3 regions of the Billgrantia hypersalina genome follow, and region 2 is predicted to be linked to each of the others. Evidence: predicted binding sites of a transcription regulator. Region 2 holds the regulator's gene; each other region holds the start of a gene.
The links. Region 2 encodes sigma-54, which starts transcription at its own class of promoters, with help from an activator protein. Its sites were predicted from a motif close to TGGCACNNNNNTTGCTNT; they were not measured.

Region 1 (5,783 bases), on a different contig from region 2:
AAGATCCGCGCAGCGTCAAGTTTGCCGGCGGTAGCGCCAAGGGCGGCTGGGACCACCTCAAGGTGCTGATCGCGGCGGACGCTGCCGGCGTCGATGAGCTGCCGCGCATTCCTTATCTCTCGTACAACAACGGCGGCGAGGCCATGACCCAGGTCGTGGGTGGGCACGTGGACGCCTTTACCGGTGACATCAGCGAGGCGCAGGGCTTCATGGAGTCCGGCGACCTGCGCGTGCTGGCAGTGCTGTCCGACGAGCGCCTGCCGGGTGAGTTCAGCGAGATCCCCACCGCCATGGAGCAAGGTATCGACGCGGTGGGTCCCAACTGGCGCGGCTTCTACATGCCGGCGGATATTTCCGATGAGGCCAAGCAGTATTGGGTCGACGCCATGGATACCATCTACGAGAGCCAGGAGTGGCAGGACATCATGGCAAGTAACGGCCTGATGCCGTTCCACATGAGCGCCGGTGAGTTCGAGTCGTTCGTCAAGGAGCAGATCGAAGACATCGAGACGCTCTCCAAGGATATCGGGCTGATCCAGTAATGACATTCAACGACCGCATCTTCGGTGTGCTGCTGCTCGTCCTGGCCGTCGCGTACGGCTGGGGCGCCAGCCAGTTTCCCGAACCGTTCGGTGGGTCCGAGGCGATCGGACCCGAAACCTTTCCCCACTTGCTTGCCGTCGTGTTGGGGCTATCGAGCCTCTATCTGATCGTGCGACCCGACCCGGACAATGCCTGGCCCTGGAGCCGTACCGGCATCGAGCTGGTCATTGCCGTGGTCGTGCTGGTGCTCTACGCCATGTTCCTGCAGCCGCTGGGCTTCATCGTCAGCACCACGCTGGCCGTCGGCACCCTGTGCTGGCGCATGGGGGCGAGACCGCTCAATGCCTACCTGGTCGGGGCGGTATCGGGCGTGGTGGTCTTCCTGCTGTTCAATTTTGCCCTTGACCTGTCCTTGCCGTTGGGGCTGCTCTCGTTCCTGGAGGTGAGCTGATGGAAACCCTCGGCTTTCTGATCGATGGCTTCGGGGTGGCACTCGCGCCTCATAACTTGATGTTCGCCCTGATGGGGGCCTTCCTCGGCACCTTGATCGGCGCGCTGCCCGGCCTCGGGCCGGCGAACGGCGTGGCCATCCTGATTCCGCTGGCCTTTTCCCTGGGGCTCGCCCCGGAGACGGCGCTGATCATGCTCACGGCGGTCTACGCCGGGGCCATGTACGGCGGACGGATCTCGTCCATCCTGCTCAATATCCCCGGCGACGAGCCGGCGATGATGACCTGCCTCGACGGCTATCCCATGGCCCAGAAGGGCAAGGCCGCCGAGGCGCTGGCGATCTCCGCCATCGCCTCCTTCATCGGCAGCCTGATCGCTACCGTGGGCCTGATTCTGCTGGCCCCGGTGCTGGCAAAATTCGCCCTGACCTTCGGGCCAGCCGAGTACTTCGCACTGTTCCTGCTCGCCTTTGCCACCTTGGGTGGCATCACCGGCAAGAACCCGATGAAGACCGTGGTGGCGGCCTGCCTGGGGCTGATGGTGTCGACCGTGGGCATCGACTCCACCGGTGTGCAGCGCTACACCTTCGGCACCATGGAACTCTACGAGGGGCTCGACTTCATCATTGCCATCGTCGGCCTGTTCGCGATTTCGGAGCTGCTCTTCTTCATCGAGGAGCGTGCCGGCGGCGGCAAGGAGAAGATGTTCGTCAACAAGCTCAAGCTGAGCTGGGCCGACATACGGGGCATCCTGCCGTCGAGCGTGCGTGGCGGTATCCTCGGTTTCATCGCCGGCGTGCTGCCGGGGGCCGGGGCGTCGCTTGGCAGTTTCATCGGCTACACCCTCGAGAAGAAGGTGGTGGGCAAGAAGGGCTTCTTCGGGCAGGGCGACCCGCGCGGCGTGGCCGGCCCCGAGGCGGGCAACAATGGCGCCTCGAGCGGTGCCCTGGTGCCCATGCTGACACTCGGCGTACCGGGCAGCGGCACCACGGCGGTGCTGCTGGCGCTGCTGATCTCGCTCAACATCACCCCCGGCCCGCTGATGTTCACTCAGAACGCGGACATCGTGTGGGGCGTGATCGCCGCGCTGCTGATCGGCAACTTCCTGCTGTTGCTGCTCAACATCCCGCTGGTGGGGATCTTCGTCAAGCTGCTCTCGGTACCGCCGATGTACTTGCTGCCGAGCGTGACGATGATCGCTTTCGTCGGCATCTACTCGATCAGCAACACCACCTTCGATCTCTACTTCATGGTGGCCTTCGGCGTCGCCGGCTATGTGCTGCGCAAGCTGGAGATCCCATTGGTCCCGATCATCCTGGGCTTGTTGCTGGGGCCGGAGATGGAGAAGAACCTGCGTCATGCCATGGACATCTCCGATGGCGACTGGACCATCCTGTGGCACAGCGGCCTGGCCGTCGGGCTTTGGGTGTTCGCGATCCTGGGGTTGGTCCTGCCTTATATTGTCGGGCCCATCCTGCGCCGCCGGATGAGAGTGGCGCAGGAGGCGACAGCCGGCAGTCCGGAAAGCGACTGAAGCAGGATTCCTGTCGAACAGCGGGGGCGTCGAGCGATCGACGCCCCCGTTGCGTTGTGGCCTCGTCAAACCGGTGCATGCCATGCACCAAGCTCTCGTTGGCGGGTGCGTCGGGCACGCTGGCCTGCACCCGACTGGTGCGTCAGGCACATGAGTCGTCGCTTCTTGCTAAAGGCAACCCCTGGTCTATCAAGTAATTTTTACCGCTTGGCGCATCATGGCGTGGACCTTGCTAAGTCTGGTGGCATCGCGCATCGCTGCCAAGCAGCACCTGCCATCACAACGAGTCCCTCCCCCAGGAGGGCGCAAGGAGATTCATGTGAAAGCTTCCCGCATCATGCCTTTCCCGCTTCGTCCCGCGGCCACCGCGTTGGTGTCGGCGCTCGCCTTCGGTGCCGCTGGCCAGGCGCTGGCCCAGGAGGAGCCCATCAAGGTGGGTATCCTTCACTCGCTGTCCGGCACCATGGCGATCAGCGAATCGACATTGAAGGACACTGTCGAAATGCTGATCGAGCAGCAGAACGCGCAGGGCGGCCTGCTCGGTCGTCAGCTTGAGGCGGTGGTGGTCGACCCGGCCTCCAACTGGCCGTTGTTTGCCGAGCGCGCCCGCGAACTGCTCGAGCAGCATGAGGTGGACGTCGTATTCGGCAACTGGACTTCGGTATCGCGGAAGGCGGTGTTGCCGGTGTTCGAGGAGCTCAACGGCCTGCTTTTCTACCCGGTGCAGTACGAGGGCGAGGAGTCGTCCGAGAACGTCTTCTACACCGGTGCGGCACCCAACCAGCAGGCGATCCCGGCGGTCGAGTACCTGATCAACGAAGTGGGTGTGGAGCGCTTCGCGCTGCTCGGCACCGATTACGTTTACCCGCGCACCACCAATCGCATCCTCGAAGCCTTCCTCAAGGAGGAGCACGGCATTGCCGACGAGGACATCATGATCAACTACACGCCGTTCGGTCACTCCGACTGGCAGAACATCGTCTCCGAGGTGCGCCGATTTGGCAGCGAGGGCAAGAAGACGGCGGTGGTCTCGACCATCAACGGCGATGCCAACGTGCCGTTCTACCGCGAGTTGGCCAACCAGGGCATCGACGCGGCGGATATCCCGGTCATTGCCTTCTCGGTGGGCGAGCAGGAACTCTCCGGCATCGACACCGACCCGCTGGTGGGTCACCTGGCGGCATGGAACTACTTCATGAGCGTGGACAGCGATGCCAACTACGACTTCATCGATGCCTGGATCGACTATGCCGGCGACGAGGAGGCGGTGACCAACGACCCCATGGAAGCTCACTACATCGGCTTCAACATGTGGGCCGAGGCGGTGCGCAAGGCGGGTACCACCGACGTCGACGCGGTCAAGGACGCCATCATCGGCGTGACCGTGCCCAATCTCTCCGGGGGCTATGCGGCGATGATGCCCAACCACCACATCACCAAGCCGGTGCTGATCGGGGAAGTGCAGGACAACGGTCAGTTCGACATCGTTTGGCAGACGCCCTCCACCGTGGCCGGTGATGCCTGGTCCGACTACCTGCCCGGCTCCCGCGACCTGATAGCCGATTGGCGCAAGCCCATGGAGTGCGGCAACTTCAACGTGGCCAACGGTCGCTGCGGTGGCAGCACGGCCGCCGAAGAGGCCGAAGCGGCACTGGCCGAGTAAGCCCGCATCCCCCGCTGCAAAGCAGCGGGGGAGCACGCCTGGTTAACGATTCCGAGGAACGCTCCGATGAGATACCCCCCCATGCCCGGGCCAACGGCGGCCGGGGCGAGGGCCGGCAGCGGCGATCGCGCGCCCGTGACGATGGGCCCGTGGCTGCGGGTTCTCGCGCTGGCACTGACGCTTGCGCTCGGCCTGACCCTTGCCACGTCCGCCAAAGCGCAGGCCGCGCCGGATGCGAGCGATGCCGTGGCCATCGAACTGCTGGAGGCACTTGATGTGTCGTCCTTTCCGGCCAAGGGCGAAGGCATCGAGGCCATCGTTCGCAGCGACGATCCCCGTGCCCGCGACTGGCTGCAGGCGCTGCTCGACGGCCGCCTCCAGCGCACCGAGGACGGTCGCTTCGTGGTGGTGCTCGACAACACCGGACGCGAATGGCCGGTAGAGGACGCCCTGACCGGCGAGGCGCTTGGCGAGATGTCGCGTCGCGAGCTGGATCGCATCGGCATCAACAATGCGCTGCGCAACCAGTTGCGCAGCGCGATCGCCGTGGTCGATCTCTACGCCGCCGATACCGGCTTGCGCCGCGCTTCCGCAGAGCGACTGCTGGGCGAGGTTGACAGCGACCTGGCCGAACCGCTGGCCGAGGTGATCGAGGACGAGGAGGATGCCGAGGTGCGTGATCGCCTGGTTCAGGCCCTGGCTATCCATCGTCTGGAACAGGGCGAGGTCGAAGCGGTCCAGGATCTTCGCGGTAGTCTGCATCCACGGGTGCGGGTGGCACTCAATCGAGCCGCCAATGGCGATGATCCCGTCGTGGCCGATGCCGCACGCGCCGCCCTGGCCGACATCGAGCAGGTGCTCAAGGTGAATCGCGCGGTCGAGACGCTCTATTTCGGCCTCTCGCTCGGCTCGGTGCTGGTGCTGGCGGCCATCGGGCTGGCCATTACCTTCGGCGTGATGGGCGTGATCAACATGGCCCACGGCGAGCTGATCATGCTCGGTGCCTATACCACCTGGGCGATGCAGAAACTGCTGCCCGGCCAGCCGGGGCTGGCCTTGATCCTGGCGATTCCCGCCGGCTTCCTCGTGGCGGCGCTGGCCGGCATCGCCATCGAGCGAGGCGTCATCCAGTTCCTCAAGGGGCGGCCGCTCGAAACCCTGCTGGCGACCTTCGGTATCAGCCTGATTCTTCAGCAACTGGTGCGTACCGTCATCTCGCCGCTCAACCGCACCGTGGTCACACCGGAGTGGATGAGCGGTTCCATTGCCATCAACGACGCCTTGTCGTTGACGCTCAATCGCTTGTACGTGCTGGGCTTCGCCCTGGTGGTGTTTGCCGCCTTGATGCTGATCATGCGCCGTACCCGGCTGGGCCTGGAGGTGCGGGCGGTGACACAGAACCGGACCATGGCACGCTCGATGGGCATCCGCGCCACGCGAGTCGACATTCTCACCTTCGCCCTGGGTTCCGGCGTGGCGGGGCTGGCCGGCGTGGCGCTCAGCCAGCTCACCAACGTGGGCCCCAACCTGGGCCAGAACTACATCATCGACTCCTTCATGGTGGTGGTGTTCGGCGGCGTGGGCAATCTCTGGG
Region 2 (5,783 bases):
AGACGCCCCCACCGCCTCCGTCGACGCTTCCGCCCCGGGCTCTTCGCCGCTGCGAGACAGCGCAAGGCGCACCTTGCAGATCGAGGAGCAGGCCATCGCGGCGCTCTTCGAGCGTCTCGACAGCCATTTCGACCGCGCCTGCGAGCTGATGCTCGCCTGCCAGGGTCGAGTGGTCGTGACCGGCATGGGCAAGTCGGGCCATATCGCCGGCAAGATTGCCGCTACGCTCGCCAGCACCGGCACTCCAGCCTTCTTCGTGCATCCCGGTGAAGCCAGCCACGGCGACCTGGGCATGATCACGCGGGGCGATGTGGTCCTGGCGCTGTCGAACTCCGGCGAAACCGCCGAGGTCACCGCCCTGCTGCCCCTGCTCAAGCGCATCGGCACGCCCCTGATCAGCATGACCGGACGCCCCGACTCGACGCTGGCTCGCCATGCCGACGCCCATCTCGATGCAGGCGTCGAGCGCGAAGCCTGTCCGCTGGACCTGGCGCCGACCGCCTCGACCACCGCCGCACTGGCTCTGGGTGACGCCCTGGCCGTCGCCCTGCTCGAGGCACGCGGCTTCACTGCCGAGGATTTCGCCCTCTCACACCCCGGCGGCAGCCTGGGCAAGCGCCTGCTGCTGCGCGTCAGCGACCTGATGCACCAGGGCGAGCGGCTGCCGCGCGTGCCGCTGGGCAGCCCGCTGCGCGACGCCCTGCTCGAGATTACTCGGCAGGGGCTCGGCTTCACCTGTGTCGTCGACGAACACGACCGCTTGATCGGCGTCTATACCGACGGCGACCTGCGTCGTACGCTCGACCAGTATCAGGACCTCAGCCGACTGACGGTGGATGACGTCATGACTCGCCCCGGCAAGCGGATAGCCCCCGACGTGCTGGCTGCCGAAGCGGTGCGAGTCATGGAGGACAACCTGATAACGGCGCTCGCCGTCGTCGATGACGAGGGCCACCCGATCGGTGCCCTGCACATGCACGACCTGCTGCGAAGCGGCGTGATCTGACCCGACCCTGTCCAAGGAGAGCCCATGGCTCCGGCCACTTCCACACTCGATCACAATCTTCTCGACCGCCTGCGCAGGATACGCCTGCTGGCGCTGGACGTGGATGGCGTACTCACCGACGGCCGTCTCTACTTCCAGGCCGACGGCATCGAGATCAAGGCGTTTCATACCCAGGATGGTCTCGGCCTCAAGCTGCTGCGGCGCGCCGGACTACAGGTCGCATTCCTGACCGGCCGCGACTCGCCCATGGTCAGCCATCGCGCTGCCGCCCTAGGCGTCGACCACGTCTTTCAGGGCTGCGAGGACAAGCTCGCCATCTTGCGTGAACTCTGCTCCCGCAGGGGCATCGAACTCGAGCAGGTAGCCTATTGCGGTGACGACCTGCCCGATCTGGCGCCCATTCAGCGCGCCGGCGTCGGCATCGCCGTTCCCGGCGCCCCCTCCTACGTCCGTGCCCTTGCGGATTACGTTACCGAGCGCAGCGGCGGTCATGGCGCGGTACGCGAGATTTGCGACCTGCTGCTCGAGGCGCAGGGACATCGCGACGCCCTTATCGACACCTACCTCCACGGCAAGCGCTGAGGCCGCCCCGCCGATGCTACGTCGTCTGCCACGCCCGTCGTTCCGCCTATGGCTGCTCCTGCTGCTGCTCGGTCTAGGCGGCCTGATCGCCTGGCTGGATCCTTGGCAGGAGCCCGTGACCGGACCGGTGCCCACCGACGAGGCCGGTGAGCCTGACTACTTCCTCGAAGAAGCACGCGTGACCCGCTTCGACGCCGAGGGTCGACCGCACCAGCGCCTGGAGAGCCCGCGCCTGGTCCATACGCCTCATGACGACGTCACCCGTGCGGTCACGCCGCTGGCCCACATGATCGACCGTGAAGGCCGGCTATGGGTGGCAAATGGCAATGAAGGCCGTCTCGGTCCGGGCGGAAATCCCCTGACCCTTTCCGGCGACGCCCGGCTGCTTGCCCCCGAGGAGCGCTGGCAGCTCGATACCGAAACCCTGCATTTCGACGCCGACCTGGGACACGCCTGGAGCGAAACGTCCGCCCTGCTGCAGCAGCCGCCGCAACGCATGCGCGGCGAGCGCTTCGATGCCTGGATCCATGACAACCGGGCGCGATTGACCGACAATGTCCGCGGCTTTCATCCCCCGGAAAACGCCCAACCGGGGCGGGCCAATGCAGACACCCAAGAGGATTCCACGCCATGAAGCGATGCAAGCTCCCGACCGCCCGACTGCTGTTCACCCTGGCGCTGGCCGGCATGGTGTGGGGGATGCCGGCCATGGCACAGCAACGCGATGCCGAGCAGCCCGTCGAGGTCGAAGCCGACCGGCTCGACCTCGATGACAGCGCCGGCACTGCCATCTATACCGGTAACGTCGACATTCGCCAGGGCACCATGCGGCTGACCGGCGATCGCGTCGAGATTCATCGCAACGCCGCGGGCGAACTCTCCCGTGCCACGGCGCGTGGGCAGCGCGCCTATATCGAGCAGCAACCCGACCCCGACCAGCCCGTGGTACGCGGCTGGGGAAGAACCATCATCTATCACGTGGCCGAGCGCCGGGTGGAGCTCATCGACCGGGCCGAGCTGCACCAGGGCGGCGACACCTTCGAAGGCGGCTATCTCGAATACTTCCTCGACCGCCGCGTCGTCCAGGCCCGCGCCGAGGGAGAAGGGGTAGAGGGGAACCAGCGTATCCGAATGACGCTGCAGCCGGAGCGCTGAAATGGCGATGAAAACCCTGAAAGCTCATCATCTGGCCAAGAGCTACAAGCGGCGCCGCGTGGTGCACGACATCAGCCTCTCCATCCAGCAGGGCTCGGTGGTGGGTCTGCTTGGCCCCAACGGGGCCGGCAAGACCACCTCGTTCTATATGATCGTGGGCCTGGTCAAGGCGGACGCCGGCGAGGTCTTCATCGACGACCTGGATCTCTCGCGCAGCGCCATGCACGAGCGAGCCCGGGCAGGCATCGGCTACCTGCCCCAGGAGGCATCGATATTTCGCAAGCTGTCGGTAGCCGACAACATCATGGCCATTCTGGAAACACGCAGGGACCTGGATCGCCGAGGCCGGCATGCGAGACTCGAGCAGCTGCTGGAAGACTTCCACGTCACTCACATCCGCGACAACCTGGGCATGAGCTTGTCGGGCGGCGAGAGACGACGGGTCGAGATCGCCAGAGCGTTGGCAACCGAGCCGGCGTTCATCCTGCTCGATGAACCCTTCGCCGGGGTCGATCCGATCTCGGTTGGCGAGATCAAGAGCATCATACGACAGCTCAAGGCTCGCAATATCGGTGTACTGATCACCGACCACAACGTACGCGAGACACTCGACATCTGTGATTCCGCCTATATCGTCGGCGACGGCCAGATCATTGCCGACGGGGACGCCGAGGCCATTCTGGCCAACCGGCGGGTGCGGGAGGTGTACCTGGGTGAAGATTTTCGGCTATAGCCACTTTTTCTCTGAGCAACCTCTTGATCGGCAAGCGCATATACTGTAAAGGCATGAATATTGCCGATGGCATGCTTATTGCAGAGCTTATCCTTGCAAGTCATCGCCCGGCGGTCTAGGGTAGAGCTTCCCCGGCAGATGAGCCCGTTATCCTCATGGCCATGAAAGCATCCTTGCAACTACGGGTCGGCACCCAGCTGACCATGACACCGCAACTGCAGCAGGCTATCGCCCTGCTGCAGCTCTCGACACTCGACCTGCGTCAGGAGATACAGCAGGCGCTCGAGTCCAATCCCATGCTGGAGCTTGACGACGGCTTTGGCGAACAAGCGGTCGGCCAAGCCGAGAGCGACGACTGGGCCAGTGAAATCCCCAGCGAACTGTCTACCGACAGCGACTGGACGGATACCTATCCCGATCATGCCATGAACTCAGGCAGTAGCGGTGAAGGACCGGATTTCGAACGCCAGGCGTCGGGGCAGACACTCGCCGGCCACCTGATCTGGCAATTGGCGATGACCGATCTGAACGAACGCCAGCGCCAGATCGCTGAAAGCCTGATCGATGCGGTCGACGGCACGGGCTATCTGGCCCAACCGCTGGAGGAGATTCGCGACGGGCTGCGCCAGCAGGGGCTCGAAGGGCTGCCGACCCGTGAAGTCGAGCAGATACTACTGCGCCTGCAACAGTTCGAGCCTACCGGCGTCTTCGCTCGCGACCTGCGCGAATGCCTGATGTTGCAGTTGGCCACGCTGCCCGACGATACGCCTCTGCTACCTCAGGCGCGGCGCCTGGTTCGACAATTCCTCGAGGCACTGGCAGCCGATGATCGCCGCCTGCTCAAGCGCCGCCTGGGGCTTGACGACGAGTCACTCGACGATGTCATCGCCCTGGTGCGCTCGCTGGACCCGCGCCCGGGCAGCGCCTATGCCGAGGTCGGCAGCAATTACATCACGCCGGACCTGATCGCCTATCACGATGAGTCGGGCTGGCGTGTGGAGCTCAATGCAGAGGCGCTTCCGCGGCTGCGCATCCAGCCCGACTACGTTGCCCTGGTGCGGCGCGCGGACAAGAGCCAGGACAACCAGTTTCTCAAGGATCACCTGCAGGAGGCACGCTGGCTCATGAAGAGCCTGGCGAGCCGCAACGATACGCTGCTGCGCGTCGGGCGCGAAATCATGGCACGCCAGATCGACTTCCTCGAACAGGGCGAGGAAGCCATGAAACCGCTGGTGCTGGCGGACATCGGCCAGGCGGTCGACATGCACGAGTCGACGATCTCTCGGGTGACGACACAGAAGTTCATCCACACGCCCCGTGGCGTCTTCGAGTTGAAGTACTTCTTTTCCAGCCAGGTCGGCGGCAACGGTGACGGCGATGCTCACTCAAGCACGGCCATCCGCGCCCGAATTCGCAAGCTGATCGCCGACGAACCGCCACGCAAGCCGCTCTCCGACAGCCGCTTGGTGGAACTGCTGGCCGACGATGGCATACAGGTGGCACGCCGGACCGTTGCCAAGTATCGTGAAGCACTGGGAATCCCTTCCTCGAGCGAACGCAAGCGTTTTCGCTGAGCCCAGAGCGAAGCGTTGACGCCGGGCAAGGCCTTCGTTCGGAGGGGTTTGCAGGGAGGCAAAAAGGGTTACAATCGTACTACCACACGAAGGACGAAGGAGCTTGTCATGCAAGTCAACATCACCGGCCATCATGTTGAGCTGACCGATTCGCTGCGTGACTATGTGAGCGAAAAGCTGAACCGCGTCCAGCGACATTACGACAATATCACCAATGTTCAGGTCACCCTCTCCATCGAGAAGGAGCGCCAACAGGCCGCCTGTACGCTGCACGCCGCCGGTGCCGATCTGCACGCCGAAGCTTCCGATCCCGACATGTACGCCGCCATCGATGCGCTGACCGACAAGCTCGACCGCCAATTGGTCAAACACAAGGAAAAGGCCCAGGCCCGCGCCCAGGGCGCCGGCATTCGCTGAGACGCCATGACACTGGAAACCATCCTGCCCCCGGAGCGTGCCCTGTTCGACGTTCCCGGGGGCAGCAAAAAGCGGGTGCTGGAGTTCTTCAGCACTTTCATTGCGCAGAACACCCCGAGCCTCGACAGCCAGGAGGTCTTCGGCAGGTTGATCGGTCGCGAGCGGTTGGGTAGCACCGGCATCGGCAATGGCGTGGCTATTCCGCATGCGCGCAACCCTCACTGCCATAGCCCGGTAGCCGCCTTCCTCAAGCTGGCCGAGCCCATCGACTTCGATGCCATCGACGGCGAGCCGGTGGACCTGGTCTTCGTGCTGC
Region 3 (5,783 bases), on a different contig from region 2:
TCGGGGTGCACGTCCCGCACCCGCGACATGAGATCCAGGCCGTCGATGCCCGGCATGCGGATATCGGTCACCAGCACATCGGGGGGATCGTCAAGCAAACGGCTGAGCGCCACGTCGGCCCGGTCGATGCACTCGACCTCGAGATCGGGCTGAGCCAGGGCGCGCTCCAGCACCCAGCGTATGGCGCGGTCGTCGTCGACCACCGCGACACGTGCGACATCAGTCATGACGCCTCTCCAACGGAATAAGCAAACGGAATTCGGTATGCCCGGGGCGGGACTCGCACTCGATGAGCCCCTGATGCTGATGCAGGATGCCCTGGGCAATGGACAATCCCAGTCCACTGCCCTCGGCACGCCCCGATACCATGGGATAGAAAAGGGTTTCCTGAAGACTCTCGGGAACGCCGGGGCCGTTGTCGATCAGCGCCACCTCGCAGACCAGACGGTGACGCTCGGCCCCCAGGGTGAACTGGCGGCGCGCCCGCGTGCGCATCATCAGGCAGGGGGCTTCGGTGTCGGCGCTGGTCATCGCTTCCACCGCGTTGCGCGCCACGTTCAGCACCGCCTGAATCATCTGGGCCTCGTCGCCGGGGAAGTCGGGCAGGCTGGGGTCGTAGTCGCGCTCGATCTTCACGCTAGGCGTCTCGGCCAGCAGCAGGGTGCGCACCCGCTCCAGCACCTTGTGGATGTTGAGCGGCTGATGGCGGGCCACCTGGTTGGGGCCCAACATGCTGTCGACCAGGTCGCGCAGCCGGTCGACCTCCTCGACGATGATTCGCGTGAACTCCTGCAGGGCAGGGTCGTCGAGATCGCGTTCCAGCAGCTGGGCGGCACCGCGAATCCCGCCCAGCGGATTCTTGACCTCGTGGGCCAGCCCGCGCGAGAGGACCTTGATCGCCTCCTGGCGGTTGAGCAGGGCTTCTTCACGCGAGATCCGCAGGAGCCGATCGCGCGGCTCCATCTCCACCAGCAGTTCCGTCGATGAGAGCGGGGTGACCGTATAATCGACCGTGACCAGGGTGGCGCCGAGCAGCGTCAGCCGAACTTCACGCTGGGTGAAGGGATGCTGGTCATCGCGCGCCTTGGCCAACACCCCGACCATGCCATCGTCCTCGGCCAGCAGCGCGGCCAGGCTGAGCCCCTTCACCCGACCCAGGCTGATCGCCAGCAAAGCCTCGGCAGCCGGGTTCATCCAACGCAACCGCAGCTCGTCGTCCAGCAGGATAACGGCCGTGGTGAGGTGTTCCATCAGGCGTCGATACATTTACGACCTTCCCTTGGTAAATGGCGAGGGGGCACGGCGCAGCGCCTGCCTCGTGCAGGCGCATCGACGACCCTCGCCATCGCTGCACCTTCCCCGGGCTCCACATCACAAAGCAAGAAGCGCGCCAACCCTATCTGGCGCAGCATGGCGCCGTTTCGGGGCGGACACACCGTATCATTGCGCACCATAATGGTGCATTAGCAGAACAAGTGCTATATCGGAAGGCATGCACCCTCTCCGCTTCGGTGCAACGCGCGGGAGAGGGAGTTGAAGGGAATGGGAGGAATGTTGGCGGTACGAGGCTCAGCCATCGCTACCGGGCGCAAGCGTGGCATCGGCCCGCTGCACATAGAGGGATACCGGCGCGGTACGATGGCGTATCTGCCCCTGCGCATCGAGCAACTCGGCCTGGAGTTCATATTCACCACGCTCGAGGTTGGTGAGCATGAAGGCCCGGGTATGCATGGCGGTCTGGCTCACGCGGCCGTCGACGAGCAACCGTACCCGGTGGTCGGGGCGTAGCGGCGGCTCGATATCCAGCTCCACCTGCAGGTTGCCGGCATAGCTCGCGGGAAGATCCGCCCCGTGCGGCGGCGACTGGATGCGGAAGGTATCGTAGGGCATGAAAGGCTGGCCCGGCGACTCGCTGGCCCGGGGCGTCACACCCTCGGCCCGCGGCGGCTCGCTCCGCCGACCCTCATCCCGCGAAGGGATCACCGTCAGCGGCGCCAGCTCGACCGGCTCGCCGCCGCGCTCGGGGTCATCGGTGAAGATCACGTTGCCCTGCGCGTCGGTGGTGCGATAGATCGTCGTGGCCAGCGCCTCGTGCACCAGCGCCAGGCTCAGTAGAGACAGCACGATCGCCTTGCCCATGAGGACTCTCCCCTTCGCCGGCGAACCGCGCAGCTCCGCTCCCGGTCGGCCGATGTGCCTATGAACGTCTAACCCCCGCCACTTCGCCACTCAGTGTACGACAAAAAAGGGGCTCCGCGATGCGGAGCCCCTCGTGGCGAGCCAGCGGCCATGCCGCCGGACGCGACAGCTTAGCAGCTGTAGTACATATCGAACTCGATCGGATGCGTGGTCATGCGGATCCGCTCGACGTCTTCCATCTTCAGCTCGATGTAGGCATCGATCATGTCGTCGGTGAACACGCCGCCCTCGGTGAGGAAGGCGCGGTCCTTATCCAACGCCTCCAGGGCCTGGTCCAGGCTATGCGCCACGGTCGGCACCTTCTTGCCCTCTTCCGGCGGCAGGTCGTAGAGGTTCTTATCCATCGCATCGCCGGGGTGGATCTTGTTCTTGATGCCGTCGATACCGGCCATCAGCATGGCGGCGAAGCACAGGTAGGGGTTGGCGGTCGGGTCGGGGAAGCGAAGCTCGACGCGCTTGCCCTTGGGGCTCGCGGTGTACGGGATGCGGATGGAGGCCGAGCGGTTGCGCGCGCTGTAGGCCAGCATGACCGGCGCCTCGAAGCCCGGCACCAGACGCTTGTAGGAGTTGGTGGAAGCGTTGGCAAAGGCGTTCAGGGCACGAGCGTGCTTGATCACGCCACCAATGTAGTAGAGGGCCATTTCAGACAGCCCAGCGTACTGGTCGCCGGCGAACTGGTTCTGGCCATCCTTCCAGAACGACTGGTGCACGTGCATGCCGCTGCCGTTGTCGCCGACCAGCGGCTTGGGCATGAAGGTCGCGGTCTTGCCGTAGGCGTGAGCCACGTTGTGGATCACGTACTTCATTTCCTGAACTTCGTCGGCCTTCTTCACCAGCGTGTTGAACTTCACGCCGATCTCGTTCTGGCCGGCGTTGGCCACCTCGTGGTGGTGCACCTCGACGGTCTGGCCGATGGCTTCCAGGGTGTTGCACATGGCGCCACGGATGTCATGGAAGCTGTCGACCGGGGGCACCGGGAAGTAGCCGCCCTTGACGCGCGGACGGTGCGCCAGGTTGCCGCCCTCGACCTGACGGTCGGTGGACCAGGCGCCCTCTTCGGAGGTGATCTTGTACATGGCACCTTCGATATCGGCCTTCCAGTGCACCTCGTCGAAGATGAAGAACTCGGGCTCGGGTCCGAAGAAGGCGGTATCGCCCAGGCCAGTGGACTGCAGGTAGGCCTCGGCGCGCTTGGCGATGGATCGCGGGTCGCGCTCGTAGCCCTGCATGGTGGCCGGCTCGATGATGTCGCAGCGCAGCACCAGGGTGGCGTCCTCGGTGAACGGGTCGAGGAAGGCGGTGCCGTCTTCCGGACGCAGGATCATGTCGGACTCGTTGATGCCCTTCCAGCCGGAAATCGAGGAGCCGTCGAACATCTGGCCGTTCTCGAAGAATTCCTCGTCCACGTCACGGGCCGGAATGGTGACGTGCTGTTCCTTGCCCCGCGTGTCGGTGAAGCGCAGGTCCACCCACTTCACATCGTGTTCTTCGATCAGGGCGAGAGTCTTGGCTGACATGTATGTCCTCCGTTTGAGCTGTGGCTCGATTCGTTTGGCTGAAGACCACTGGCGCTGGTTGAATCCAGCGCCTGTTGTAGCACGCTGTGGGCCAGGCTGCCCACGATCGCCATGCAGGGCATGGAGAGCTGACCGTCTTGATGCAGAAGCCGTGCCAAAATTGCACCAAGCAAGACCTGGATTAGGCTACTTTTTGTTTTGAAAGGGAAATAAACCACCGCCGACTGCACCTCATTGCACCAGGCCCGCCCTCAGCCTGACGCAGGTACCAAGAAAGCGCAAAAAAGAGCACCGCTTTGGTGCATGGAGAATGGATATGCACCAAGAAAGAGCGAACGAAGGAGGAGGGGGAGCAGCGCGCCGGGATCAGCCGCCGTGGAACACAACGCGGGCCTGGCAGGCGCGCAGCCGTTCGAGCAGATCGGGCAGCGCATCGCAGCCCAGCTGCGGGTCGAAGCCGCCGATACGCTCGAACCATTCGCGAGCCACCCAGAAGGTATCTCGGGGAGAGGTCTTGTGCAGCCAGCTCCACCATCGCCTCGTACGACGCTGGCGATACAGCGGAGAGACGGCAGCATCCCATTTCCTGCCCAATTCGAACTCCGCCATCCGCTGGCTCAACCAATCAATGGCATGGCACGCCCCGAGCCCGGGAAACATCAACACCTCCCCATGGCTGGCCCCAACGGCCGCGTTCAAACGTCGCCCCAAGGTCGGCGCACTGCACGGCAGCAGTATCGCCTGGTGGCGACGAGCCAGATCCGGCAGGCGCCGGTCGCCGGTATCATCCACCAGCAGCAGCTCATATCCGCCTTGCCACTGTCTTGCCGCCTGCCCGAGGCTGAGCAGGTTGTGAGGCAGTTGCGCTCCTGCGGTTCGGGCATCGAGGAAGACGCTGGGTAAAGTCATCGCTCAGGCTCCACGAAGAGAGGGCTAACCGACCGGCACGCGGAAGGAAGTTACGAACTGTGTGGATTAAGTTTAGAAAAGTATACAGATGTACCCTTGCTGAATTTTTCCCCACTGCGTTGTCCAACTCTTGCCCGGTTGCAAGGGCTGGCGTTAGTGTCCGGGCTCCTCAAGCTGAGGGGAACGCACCACGCCGCGGGCTGATAGCGCTATAATGCGAGGTTGTGCTATTCCCCTTCCCCGCTTATCTGTACAATGCGCCACCACTCCCCTACCCCGCGCCTAGGGTACGTCTTTGAGATGTGTACATAGGTGCGTACCTGTTGATGAGTCACCCCCCTATGAACACAGCTGTAACCCCCTCTCGTATCGAGAGTTTGCGCAACATTGCCATCATCGCCCACGTCGACCACGGCAAGACCACCCTGGTCGACAAGCTCCTGAGCCAATCCGGCACGCTGGACCGCAAGGCCGAGGGGCAGGAGCGGATCATGGACTCCAACGACCAGGAAAAGGAACGCGGCATCACCATCCTGGCCAAGAACACCGCGATCCGCTGGCAGGACGGCAATGGCCGCGATTACCACATCAATATCGTCGACACTCCCGGGCACGCCGACTTCGGCGGCGAAGTGGAGCGAGTGATGTCGATGGTCGATTCGGTACTGCTGCTGGTGGATGCCGTCGACGGCCCCATGCCGCAGACCCGCTTCGTGACCCAGAAGGCCTTTGCCCAGGGTCTCAAGCCGATCGTGGTGGTGAACAAGATCGACCGCCCCGGCGCTCGTCCCGACTGGGTCATCGACCAGATCTTCGACCTGTTCGACAACCTCGGCGCCACTGACGAGCAGCTCGACTTCCCCATCGTCTACTGCTCGGCGCTCAACGGCATCGCCGGCATGGATCCGGACACGCTGGCCGAAGACATGTCGCCCATGTTCCAGGCCATCGTCGACATCGTCGAACCGCCGGCGGTCGAGCTCGACGGCCCGTTCCAGATGCAGATCTCGGCGCTGGACTACTCCAGCTACGTGGGCGTCATCGGCCTTGGCCGCATCAAGCGCGGCTCGGTCAAGCCCAACCAGACGATCACCGTGATCGGCACCGACGGCAAGACCCGCAAGGGCAAGGTCGGCCAGGTCATGACCCATATGGGCC

Region 1: urtA (urea ABC transporter substrate-binding protein) is a predicted target of sigma-54. The motif match lies at 2,745-2,762, and genes of this name have one in related genera.
Region 3: glnL (nitrogen regulation protein NR(II)) is a predicted target of sigma-54. The motif match lies at 1,376-1,393, and genes of this name have one in related genera.

What each region holds. Positions count from the first base shown of each region.
Region 1 is NZ_JBMIQI010000003.1:35,569-41,351, reverse strand. Features, by position in the region: gene ACOJCM_RS01140 (Bug family tripartite tricarboxylate transporter substrate binding protein) at 1-542, shown strand, start outside; gene ACOJCM_RS01135 (tripartite tricarboxylate transporter TctB family protein) at 542-994, shown strand; gene ACOJCM_RS01130 (tripartite tricarboxylate transporter permease) at 994-2,526, shown strand; gene urtA (urea ABC transporter substrate-binding protein) at 2,864-4,189, shown strand; gene urtB (urea ABC transporter permease subunit UrtB) at 4,331-5,783, shown strand, end outside.
Region 2 is NZ_JBMIQI010000018.1:621,803-627,585, forward strand. Features, by position in the region: gene ACOJCM_RS17420 (KpsF/GutQ family sugar-phosphate isomerase) at 1-1,006, shown strand, start outside; gene ACOJCM_RS17425 (KdsC family phosphatase) at 1,031-1,588, shown strand; gene lptC (LPS export ABC transporter periplasmic protein LptC) at 1,602-2,222, shown strand; gene lptA (lipopolysaccharide transport periplasmic protein LptA) at 2,219-2,743, shown strand; gene lptB (LPS export ABC transporter ATP-binding protein) at 2,751-3,476, shown strand; gene ACOJCM_RS17445 (RNA polymerase factor sigma-54) at 3,632-5,050, shown strand; gene hpf (ribosome hibernation-promoting factor, HPF/YfiA family) at 5,159-5,467, shown strand; gene ptsN (PTS IIA-like nitrogen regulatory protein PtsN) at 5,474-5,783, shown strand, end outside.
Region 3 is NZ_JBMIQI010000010.1:70,892-76,674, forward strand. Features, by position in the region: gene glnG (nitrogen regulation protein NR(I)) at 1-227, opposite strand, end outside; gene glnL (nitrogen regulation protein NR(II)) at 220-1,266, opposite strand; gene ACOJCM_RS06960 (DUF4124 domain-containing protein) at 1,570-2,139, opposite strand; gene glnA (glutamate--ammonia ligase) at 2,310-3,716, opposite strand; gene ACOJCM_RS06970 (hypothetical protein) at 4,083-4,625, opposite strand; gene typA (translational GTPase TypA) at 4,967-5,783, shown strand, end outside.